DNA from 2 places in the Clostridiisalibacter paucivorans DSM 22131 genome. Region 2 is predicted to be linked to the other one. Evidence: riboswitches for the same ligand, from Rfam matches in the RefSeq annotation. Region 2 holds a riboswitch; the other holds the start of a gene.
The links. A riboswitch is a leader RNA that binds a small molecule or an ion and turns the genes downstream of it on or off. The one in region 2 is predicted to bind cobalamin.
Positions count from the first base shown of each region.

Region 1: it holds a riboswitch for cobalamin, as region 2 does, so the genes downstream of both, Q326_RS0113075 (DUF58 domain-containing protein) here and Q326_RS0107230 (DUF4430 domain-containing protein) in region 2, are expected to answer to the same signal.

Region 1 is NZ_JHVL01000056.1:11,588-16,671, forward strand. It holds gene Q326_RS0113065 (S-layer homology domain-containing protein) at 1-2,198, opposite strand, end outside; gene Q326_RS0113070 (DUF2292 domain-containing protein) at 2,380-2,532, opposite strand; gene Q326_RS0113075 (DUF58 domain-containing protein) at 2,614-3,246, opposite strand; cobalamin riboswitch at 3,487-3,678, opposite strand; gene Q326_RS0113080 (S-layer homology domain-containing protein) at 3,829-5,084, opposite strand, start outside.
Region 2 is NZ_JHVL01000017.1:54,712-59,795, forward strand. It holds gene Q326_RS0107205 (Mrp/NBP35 family ATP-binding protein) at 1-532, shown strand, start outside; gene Q326_RS0107210 (NifB/NifX family molybdenum-iron cluster-binding protein) at 753-1,115, shown strand; gene Q326_RS0107215 (nucleotide-binding protein) at 1,129-1,953, shown strand; gene Q326_RS0107220 (ATP-binding protein) at 1,950-2,822, shown strand; gene Q326_RS0107225 (NifB/NifX family molybdenum-iron cluster-binding protein) at 2,837-3,193, shown strand; cobalamin riboswitch at 3,260-3,469, shown strand; gene Q326_RS0107230 (DUF4430 domain-containing protein) at 3,604-4,554, shown strand; gene Q326_RS0107235 (S-layer homology domain-containing protein) at 4,588-5,084, shown strand, end outside.

The sequences.
Region 1 (5,084 bases), on a different contig from region 2:
CTTTTAAAATACATCTTTATACCATCAATTATAGCTTTTACGCCTTCAAAATCTTGATAATTTGATAATGCTATAAGCGTCCAAGCTGTAGCAGCATTATCTGGTGATGAATAAGATTTTGCATAATACTTATCCTCATCTTTGTTTAATTTACCTAAAAGTGCTTTTATAGCTGCTTCTTTACTATATTCTGCTCCACTCATATCAAGGGCCACTATAGCTTTAGCAATATATCCTATATCACTTTCTTTATAAAACTCTGGTTTTGCTACTGTTATAAGAGAAATATAGTCCTTATCATTATAGTCTTTAGGCTCTTCTCCAGCAGCTATTAGATTCATTATATTTCTTCCATTATTATGAAGATTGCTACTTCCATATATATTTATGTTTTTAACTATTTCAGATACTTCAACTCCAGCATGTCTTAATCCCAATGAAGTAATAAAATCATAATTATCCTTAGTCTTAAAATATTCTTTAACTTCATCTATAGTTTCTTTTATTTTATCTTCATCGCTCTTTCCTATAAATATATCAAGTTTAACATCCGAAGATATATATCCATTAGAGCCTTTAGATGCCTTGCCTGTAATAGTTACTTGTCCCTCATCTAATGCAGTAAGTATACTATTTTCATCTACCTTTGCACATTCCTCTGGAGTAATAGTCCATTCAATATTTGAGTTTTCTATGATTTCATCATCTACATCATATACAACAGCGTTTATTTTAACTTTTTCCCCTACTTTTATTTCAGATAGATTATCATCTATAGATACTTCTATTTTATTTGGGACTACTGGTATAACATCAATTGCTATTGTTTCCTTAATATCAAAATCTTTTATTTGAACTGTAATATTAGCTGTACCAGGTGCAATTCCCTTAACTAAACCTGTTTTTGGATCTATTTCTACAACAGATAGATTATCAGAGTTCCAAACAAATTCTTGTTTAGGTACAAAATTTCCGTTGTTATCATAAGTCTTAGCCTTAAGTTGTAATGATTTCCCTGATTTTACTTTTTTCTTATCATCTTCTGACGATATCTCTACTTTCACAGGTTCTCCAACTTCTATCTTCAATTCTTCATAAGTGGAATTATATTTATTAGCATCTATATTTGCAATAAATGCCAATACAGTTGCCTCATCATCAGTATAACTACTACTAATAGAATTTTTAAATTCATTTCCTAATTTATATGATAGTAATGATTCTATCATGGAAACACTATTGCCATATTTATCTTTCTGTAACCAATTGTCCGCTGTTATATCTTCACCCATTGCTACTAATGCCTGTATTGTATAGGAGATTGTATTTGACTGTGTTTTTTCATTCCATTCACTTGCCTGTTGTTTTAGATAATTTTTCCCTTTTTCAAGTAATTTAGCCACTCCTTCTTCATTTTCATAATTCGAAAGAGCTATGAGAGATATTGCAGTTCTCTCAATATGAGGTTTATTTGACCATGATGAATAAACTACATATGCACTATCCCCATCAATATAAAACGTATCCATTAATGCCCTAACTGCATTAGTACTATTATAGTAAGCCCCAGCCATATCTAATGCAATTACTGAATTTGCAATATAATCAGCTTGTTTTTCATCACTTTCATGATAATAATATCCACTGGGATAAAAATAACCTTCTTCTGTCTGAGCATTGGCTAAATAGCTAACTAGATCTTTCCCATTATAATCTCTTGGATCTTGACCTGCTGCTATTAATCCCATTATAGCTTTAGCATAATCTTCAGATTCGGAACCATTCCATCCAGTATCAAAGTTTGGCTCTTTTATATCAAGTTTGTCTTTTATAATTGTATTATCTATCTCTACTCTATTTGCTGCTAATGCCTCTAAATAATCATATTTAGATTTATCCTTGTAATAATCCTTTAATTCATCAATAACCTTTTGGGTTCTTTGTTGTAATGTCTGGTCAGGTGCAACTGTCAATTTAATGGGTTTTTCTGTTTCAACTTCTTTGTTACCTTTATAGCCAGATTGATACACACTTTCTGTCACAGTTTCTCCCGTTGTTACTTCTGTCTTATCCAAACAAAATTCAGATTCTAATTTTTCTGCTCTTACTACTGATATACTGAATAATCCTGTTCCTAAAGATGTCATCAGCAATGTAAATACTAATAATATTGATACTATCTTAGTGTACTTTTTCATCTTTGACCCCCTCAAATAATATGTATAAAAATGATTAAACGCTTTACTTTAAAAAATAAAACAAACCATAATATCCCCCCTTATGTTAAATAAAAAAAGACGTCCCATTTAAATGAAGATATAAGATATCTCCATCTAAATAGAAACGCCTCTAGTTTTCTAGTCAGCATTTGATTTCATTTTACAATTTAATTGATTTTTTAACTTCTTCTACCCTTATAGGGATATTATTCTGTACTACTATCTTTAACTCTCCATATCCTGTTTTTCTAATAAGTTCAATGAGATTTCTTTCTTTAGCATTTAAATAAAGCTTTGTTTGTGGCATAGCCATTATCTTCAGCCCCCTTATGCTATTCTAAAAATAACTAGCCTTATAGTTATATACAAAGTATATAATCATCTAATTTGTATATTAAACTCCTACCAATACCTTTTCCATAATCTTTGTAGGAGATATATCATTAGTTATCAACACATATCTAATATTTTTAATGCTACAAATCTTTTTTTGTTCATCTATGAAGTTTCCTATTTTTTCGGTGTATATTTTTTTTACTCTGTCATTCATATCTATTAATCTATCATATCCTGATTCCATTTTTATTGATTTAAATTCATCTAGAAAATCTGGGATTATTTCTTCTTGAGCTAATACTTGAATTATTACAACTTCTTGGTCATCTCCAGATAAACTGTCTAAAATATTTTCAAGATTTTTACCAAATAAATCAGATATAACAAAGGTAATACCCTTTTTATAATCCCTTACCTGTGCTATAGCATTGAAATCCGTCTTACCATATATATCTATAGAATCTAATTTAAGTTCTACTGTATGAATAGATTCCATACCTTGAACAGATTGACAAAGAATTTGTAAATCTTGATTAAACCCATATATAGTAAGCTTATTCATCTGTTTTAAAGCAGTATATCCTAATTCCAGTGCAAGCAATTTAGCTATATCCCATTTATTAGGATTACCATAATCCATAGATGCACTTATATCAATGAATATATTTATATCTGATTGTCCCTTTCCCAAACTGGTTCACCTTCTTCAATTCTTTAAATGTTAGAAAGTCTCTATTTACTTTTTGTCATGATTTTTCAAAATAAAAAAACCTTTTCTCTCAGGAAAAGGTTTTCGATATACTATACCATAGGTTTAAAGACAAAATGGAATAACTACTATTTATACATACAAATAATACACCTAAGTAAAAGTTTGTCTTTTAAACACAAGAAATTTATAATATATCTTCCCTTCCTCTAAGTCGGAGGATAATAGAAGAATATGATATCAGATCTCCTGACTTACGGATCATCTTACAGCCAAACCTTCCCATCATAATGACAGTGGTCTATAATGGCATTCATCCCCGCTTACAGTTGCGACTACAGTAAAGGTTTCTCACCTTTTTCCCTGATTATCATATTATTTTAGATTATATTAGCTACTATACTTTAGATTATACCATTACAATAAATATTGTCAATATTATTAAATTTTAGCTTTGTAATGCCAAACTATGATAATATTAATTTTACAAAGAAATGTCCCACAATAATTGTTAGATTATTGCGAGACACCTATTTGTTCAAATTTAATATATAATTCTATTCTTTATTTTACATTTTCAATAAATCGCTTAAATATAGTTGATACCTCTGCTCTACTGGCGTTAGCTAAAGGGTTAAGTTTATTGTCTTCTTTACCTATCATTAATTCACTGCCTACAGCCCATGTCATGGCTTCTCTTGCCCAGTTACTTATATTTTCTTTGTCAGTGAATATTTCCATATTTCCTTTTATTTCAGTATTTAATCCCTTTATCTCTGCATATCTATATAACATTACAGCTAACTGTTCCCTTGTAATATTATTTTCAGGCTTAAATTCCGTATCAGTTATACCTTTTACTATAGATCTTTCTAATGTCCACTTTATTGCCTCTGCATACCATTGATCATCTTTGACATCTATAAAAGATTTTCCTAACCCATTTATGGATGGTGAACCATCAAGTCTATAAAGGACTGTAACAAGCATTCCTCTTGTCATAGTCAAGTTTGGGCTGAAGGTTTTCTCTCCAGTTCCTGTGAATAGTCCTTTTTGTACAGCATACATTACACTTTCATAGAACCAATCATCTTCTTTTACATCAATAAAACTTATACTATTGTCATATCCTACTATATAATATGATAAATGATCTGTTTTAAATATTACAAACTCTGTTTTTTCATTATATCTGGATTTTATTTTTTTCAGTTCCCCTTTATCATTTAAATGCCATACTGATACTTTATCCTTCTTTTGTCCCGCTTTCAGTTTATATGGTAGGGATATAGTTATTTGTTTTCCTCCAAATGATGATATCTTATCTTCTTTGCTCATTATACTTATATTGTATATTATTTCTTCTTTTACTGTAGATTTCTGCCGTTGTGTGAGCTTTTCTTCTTTTATTTTATCTATTATTATTTTAATATCTTCTCCTTTTGCCTGTTTTGATATTTCTTTTAATGCCTTATTAGGTATTGATATGGTAGCTATTGGTGTTTTTAGATTCAAATCAAGTCTTTCCTTTGATATCTCATCTACTGAAATTTTGGGTACTTCTATATTTGCTTTTGATATCTCTTTACCCTTAGCCATATTGATTGTAATGCTAGTTATATCACTGTCCTCTATCTCTTTTAATATATCTTTTATCTGATCTGTTGTCACTTTTGAATTAGCTATTCCATTTTTAATTTTAGTTTCTGCTTTTATATCTACTGTGTTTTCTGCAATGGTTTCTTCTATAGGTATTTCTTCACTTCCTTTTATTTTTGAAGGCACGTTTCCTGAATCAAATGCTCCAAGTTCTTTAAGTT
Region 2 (5,084 bases):
ATCGCCTGAAGGTATAAGTGTAATGTCTTTAAACTTCCTTATGGAGAATGAAGAAGAACCTGTTATATGGAGGGGTCCTATCCTTGCAGGAACTGTCAAGCAATTTTGGACTGATGTTTATTGGGGAAATTTAGATTATTTAGTAATAGATATGCCTCCAGGAACTGGTGATGTGCCCCTTACTGTTATGCAATCAATACCTATTAATGGAATGGTTATGGTTTCAACACCACATGATATGGTATCTATGATTGTGGCCAAGTCTATAAATATGGCTAAAAAGATGAATATTCCTATAGTAGGAATAGTAGAAAATATGAGTTACATATTATGTCCTGATTGTGGAAAAGAGATTCGCTTTTTTGATAATGGTGATATTAAGGAATATTTAGATAGAATGGATATTGGTCTATTGGGAGAATTGCCAATGACTCAAGAAATAGCTCATATTACTGATAAAAATGCATCCTATGAGGAGAAAGTTTTTGAAAGTATGAGTGATATAGTAGATAAAATAATTAAATTTGATTAAAAGAAAAAAGTTATGAGTTAGTAGTTAGTAGTTTAATGGTGGAAATTCATAGAATTTCTATCATCAACTATGAACTACTAACTTTTTTTATAAATTTTGCAAAATGTTCTTATCGAAGGACATTTTTTTAATTTTTGTAATTAATTAATATTTGTTGACAAAGACTAAATGTAAATGTAAAATATAATTAGCATATGCCAATAAAAACGGAGGGATAAATATGAAAATAGCATTATCATCAGGAGGAAAAGATTTAAAAAGTACATTGGATTCAAGATTTGGAAGGTGTACATATTTTCTTGTACATAATACTGATACCAATGATTTAAAGGTATTAGATAATAAGGGGAAAAGTGCTGGTGGTGGAGCAGGGATATCTGCTGCACAGCAATTAATAGATGAAGAAATTGATGCTGTTATAACTAAGAATATGGGTCCCAATGCATATAATTTAATGAAAGATTCAAATATAAAGGTTTATAGAGGAGATAATATCCCCTGTGAATTGCTTATAAAAAGATTTGAAGAGAATAAATTAGAAGAGATAACGGAAGCTGGCCCTGCTCATCATGGTGGTGCATAAAGGAGGAAAACTGATGAATATTTCAGTACTGAGTGGAAAAGGTGGAACAGGGAAGACTACAATATCAACTAACTTGGCTGTTATTTTGGGAGCTAATTATATTGACTGTGATGTGGAGGAACCTAATGGATTTTTATTTCTTAATCCAGAGGATATAAAAAAAAGAGAAGTAAAAGTTGAAATGCCGATAATAGATAAGAGCAAATGCACAATGTGTGGGGCATGTGTAAAGGCTTGTAGATTTAATGCTTTGGCAAAAACTAAAAATAATATAATAGTTTTTGAAAAGCTTTGTCATAGCTGTGGAGCATGTGAGATAGTATGTCCTACGGGGGCATTAAGCTACGGTGAACGATCTATAGGAATAATAGAAGAGGGAAATAAGAATGGAATGGTATGTAAGAGGGGGCTTTTAGATATAGGTGAGCCCATGGCAGTGCCTATATTAAAACAATTATTACATGAATTGCCCAATGGAATAAATTTTCTAGATAGTCCACCAGGTACCTCCTGTAATGTGGTAAATACTTTGAATTATGCCGATGGTGCCATATTGGTGACTGAACCTACAGCATTTGGTCTACATGATCTTAAGATGGCAGTGGAATTAGTAAAGGGAATGAATATGCCCTTTGGTTTAATTATCAATAAATATGATAAAGAGAACCATATATTAGATGATTATATAGATAAAGAAGGTATAAAGGTATTGGGATATGTACCCTATAAAAAAGAGGCTGCTGAGGAATATTCTAGAGGGAATATGCTAATAGACATGCCAGAATATAAAGAGGCATTTATAAATATTTCTGAGACCATGAAAGGGGTGTTATTATGAGAATAGCTGTAATAAGTGGAAAGGGTGGTACAGGAAAGACCACTGTTGCAGTATCTATAGGTGCCATAGAAGAACACCCTGTAATGGTTGACTGTGACGTAGATGCTCCCAATATGTATCTTTATTATGAAGGAGAAGATATAAAAAAGGGACAATTTTATGGAAGTGAGTTAGCAGTAGTAGATAAAGATCTATGTAATAAATGTGGTAAATGTAACAATGTATGTAGATATGATGCCATTGATAAAGGTCTAGTTAATGATATGAAATGCGAGGGATGTGGAGCATGTGAATTAGTTTGTCCACAGAAGGCTATAACTATGGTACCTCAGAAGACTGCAGATACTTTTATAACAAAAATACCCAATGGTATTATATCGAGGGCAAAAATGGATGTGGGCAGTGACGGCTCTGGAAAACTCATAACTGAGTTAAGGAAGAATGCAGAGTTATATCAAAGGGGTTCTAAATTTACTATTGTAGATGGTTCCCCCGGTGTGGGATGTGCAGTAATAGCATCTATAACGGCAAATGATGCTGCAATAATAGTAACAGAACCTACAAAATCTGGCATGGATGATTTTATAAGGGTACACAAATTGTGTGAGCATTTTGGAATACCTCAATATGTGTGTATAAATAAATACGATATAAATGAAGATATAACAATGGATATAGAAAATTATTGTACTGATAATGGAATAACAGTAGTGGGTAAAATACCCTATGATGAGACTATAATAAGGTCTATAAACGAACTAAAACCCATAGTATATTATGAAGATAGTAAGGCCAATTATGCCATTAGAAATATGTGGAATAAGGTTAAGGAGTTAGTTAATAAATATGAATATAAAAATATTAAATAAAGGAGTGTATGAATATGAAAATAGCTATTGCATCAGATGGAAAGATGGTAAGTGGACATTTTGGACATTGTAAAGGATTTGCTATGTATGATGTGGAAGATAATAAAGTGATGAACACTAGCTTTATAGAAAATCCTGGACATAGACCGGGTTTTTTGCCTGTTTTTTTAAAGGAAAAAGGGGCAAATGTTATAATTTCAGGTGGAATGGGAGAGACAGCTCAAGACTTGTTTTATGAACATGGAATAGATGTAGTAGTAGGGGCAAATGGTAATTGTGACAATATAGTTGAATCATTTATAAATGGGGAATTAAAATCGACAGGTAGTGTATGTACAGAGCATATGCACGAAGGACATTGTGAAGATTAAAATAAAATTTTTAAAGAGGCCAATTTTTAGCAATGGTCTCTTTTTTTGAGTAAAATCCCCATTATTGACAGCAATCTATATGGTGATATAATAGAGTTGTGAAGTATAAAAATTAAAAAATATAGAGACATAGGGAAAAGGGTGAATATCCCTTGCTGTAGTCGCAGCTGTAACCAGTGATGATGACTAATTTATGCCACTGCAATAGTCTTGTGGGAAGGTGTAGTCTTAAGATGATCTGGGAGCCAGAAAACCTGTCACTATATTCTTCTTAGTTTCTTCGACTTAGAGAAAGGGGAAGACATATTATAATGATATACATTAGTATATTTTTTATTATAAATATGTTGAAAAGCCCTTCTTTAGTCTAATCTAAAGAGGGGCTTTATAATTTAGAAGGGGTGTTGATATTGAAGAAGTTACTAATAATTATAACGATGTTTTCTCTTTTAATTACAGGGTGTGCAGTGGGGGACACAGCTGATGTAGATACCAATATACATATGATTGTGACAAAGGATTTTGGCAATCAAGGGATTTATAATGAAGAAGTGAAATTGGATTATGAGGAAGAGAGCGTTTTAGAATTGACCATGAAAAATTTAGAGGTAGAGACAGCATATGGTGGAGGATTTGTAAACGCTATAAATGGTATAAAATCAGAGTTTACAGGATTAACTAAAAAGAAAAAGACAGATTGGTTTTATTATGTAAATGGTATACTCTCAGAAATTGGCTCTGGTGATTATTATGTAAAAGATGGAGATAATATTATTTGGGATTATCATGATTGGAGTATAAGGACATATATGACCAGTATAATAGGAGCATATCCTAAACTTTTTATAAATGGACATGGAGATCAGATATTTCCAGTAGAAATTTATTATACAAAAGACTATGAAGAGGAAGTAAAGAAATTGGAGGAATTTATAAATAAAGAGTCAGTTAATGTGGAAGTAAAGTCTGAATTATTAAATGAAAACAATAGGGAAAATATATCCAATGACAATGTACATACTATATTGATAGGTAATTATCAGTATATAAATGAAATAAAATATATTGAAAATCTTTATGATGGGGGCACAACAAACGGTTTCTTCTATGATATAAAAGGGGATAAAATAGATATTAAGAATTTTAGAGGTGATACAGTAAAATCCTATGACAAGGGGGCAGCCATATCATCCAGTTTAAAAAATTATGGTTCCAGTGACACCCTTTGGATAATAACAGGGAACGATAATAAAATGATTTCCAAGGCAATAAATATAATGCATCAGCATCCAGAAAAAATAAAGGGGATGTTTTCAGCAATAGTAACAGAAAAAGGTGTGGAGAATTTGCCACGTAAATAAGGAGATAAATAACAAATACGAGGGGATGATTATATGAAGAGATTAATTTCAATTTTTTTAGCTATTATTATGATATTTGGAAGTATTGCCTTTGGAGCAGAGATGGAGGATACAGTTAGTTATGTTAAAGATAGTGATTTAGAAGAATGGGGGATATTGTCCCTTTATAGTATAGGGAAAGATGTTTCAGATATTAAATTAGATAAAATAGATAGCAAGGTAACAACAGATTATGAGGCATATATATTGGGCGCTATACCTATGGATAAGGACATATCGTCAGAAGTGAAAAAAATATTAAATGTCCAAAAAGAGGATGGAAAATTTGCAGATTTTATTGATGGCAGTGGAAATGACTTAGTTAATGCCCATGTTTGGGGAGTAATATCATTATATGTGGCAGGAGAAGATGATTACAATAAAGAGAAGGCATTGGAATGGCTAAAGAATAGCCAAAATACTGATGGAGGATTCCCCATATATACTGGAGATAATATGTCAGATTTAGATATGACGGCTATGTCTATAAT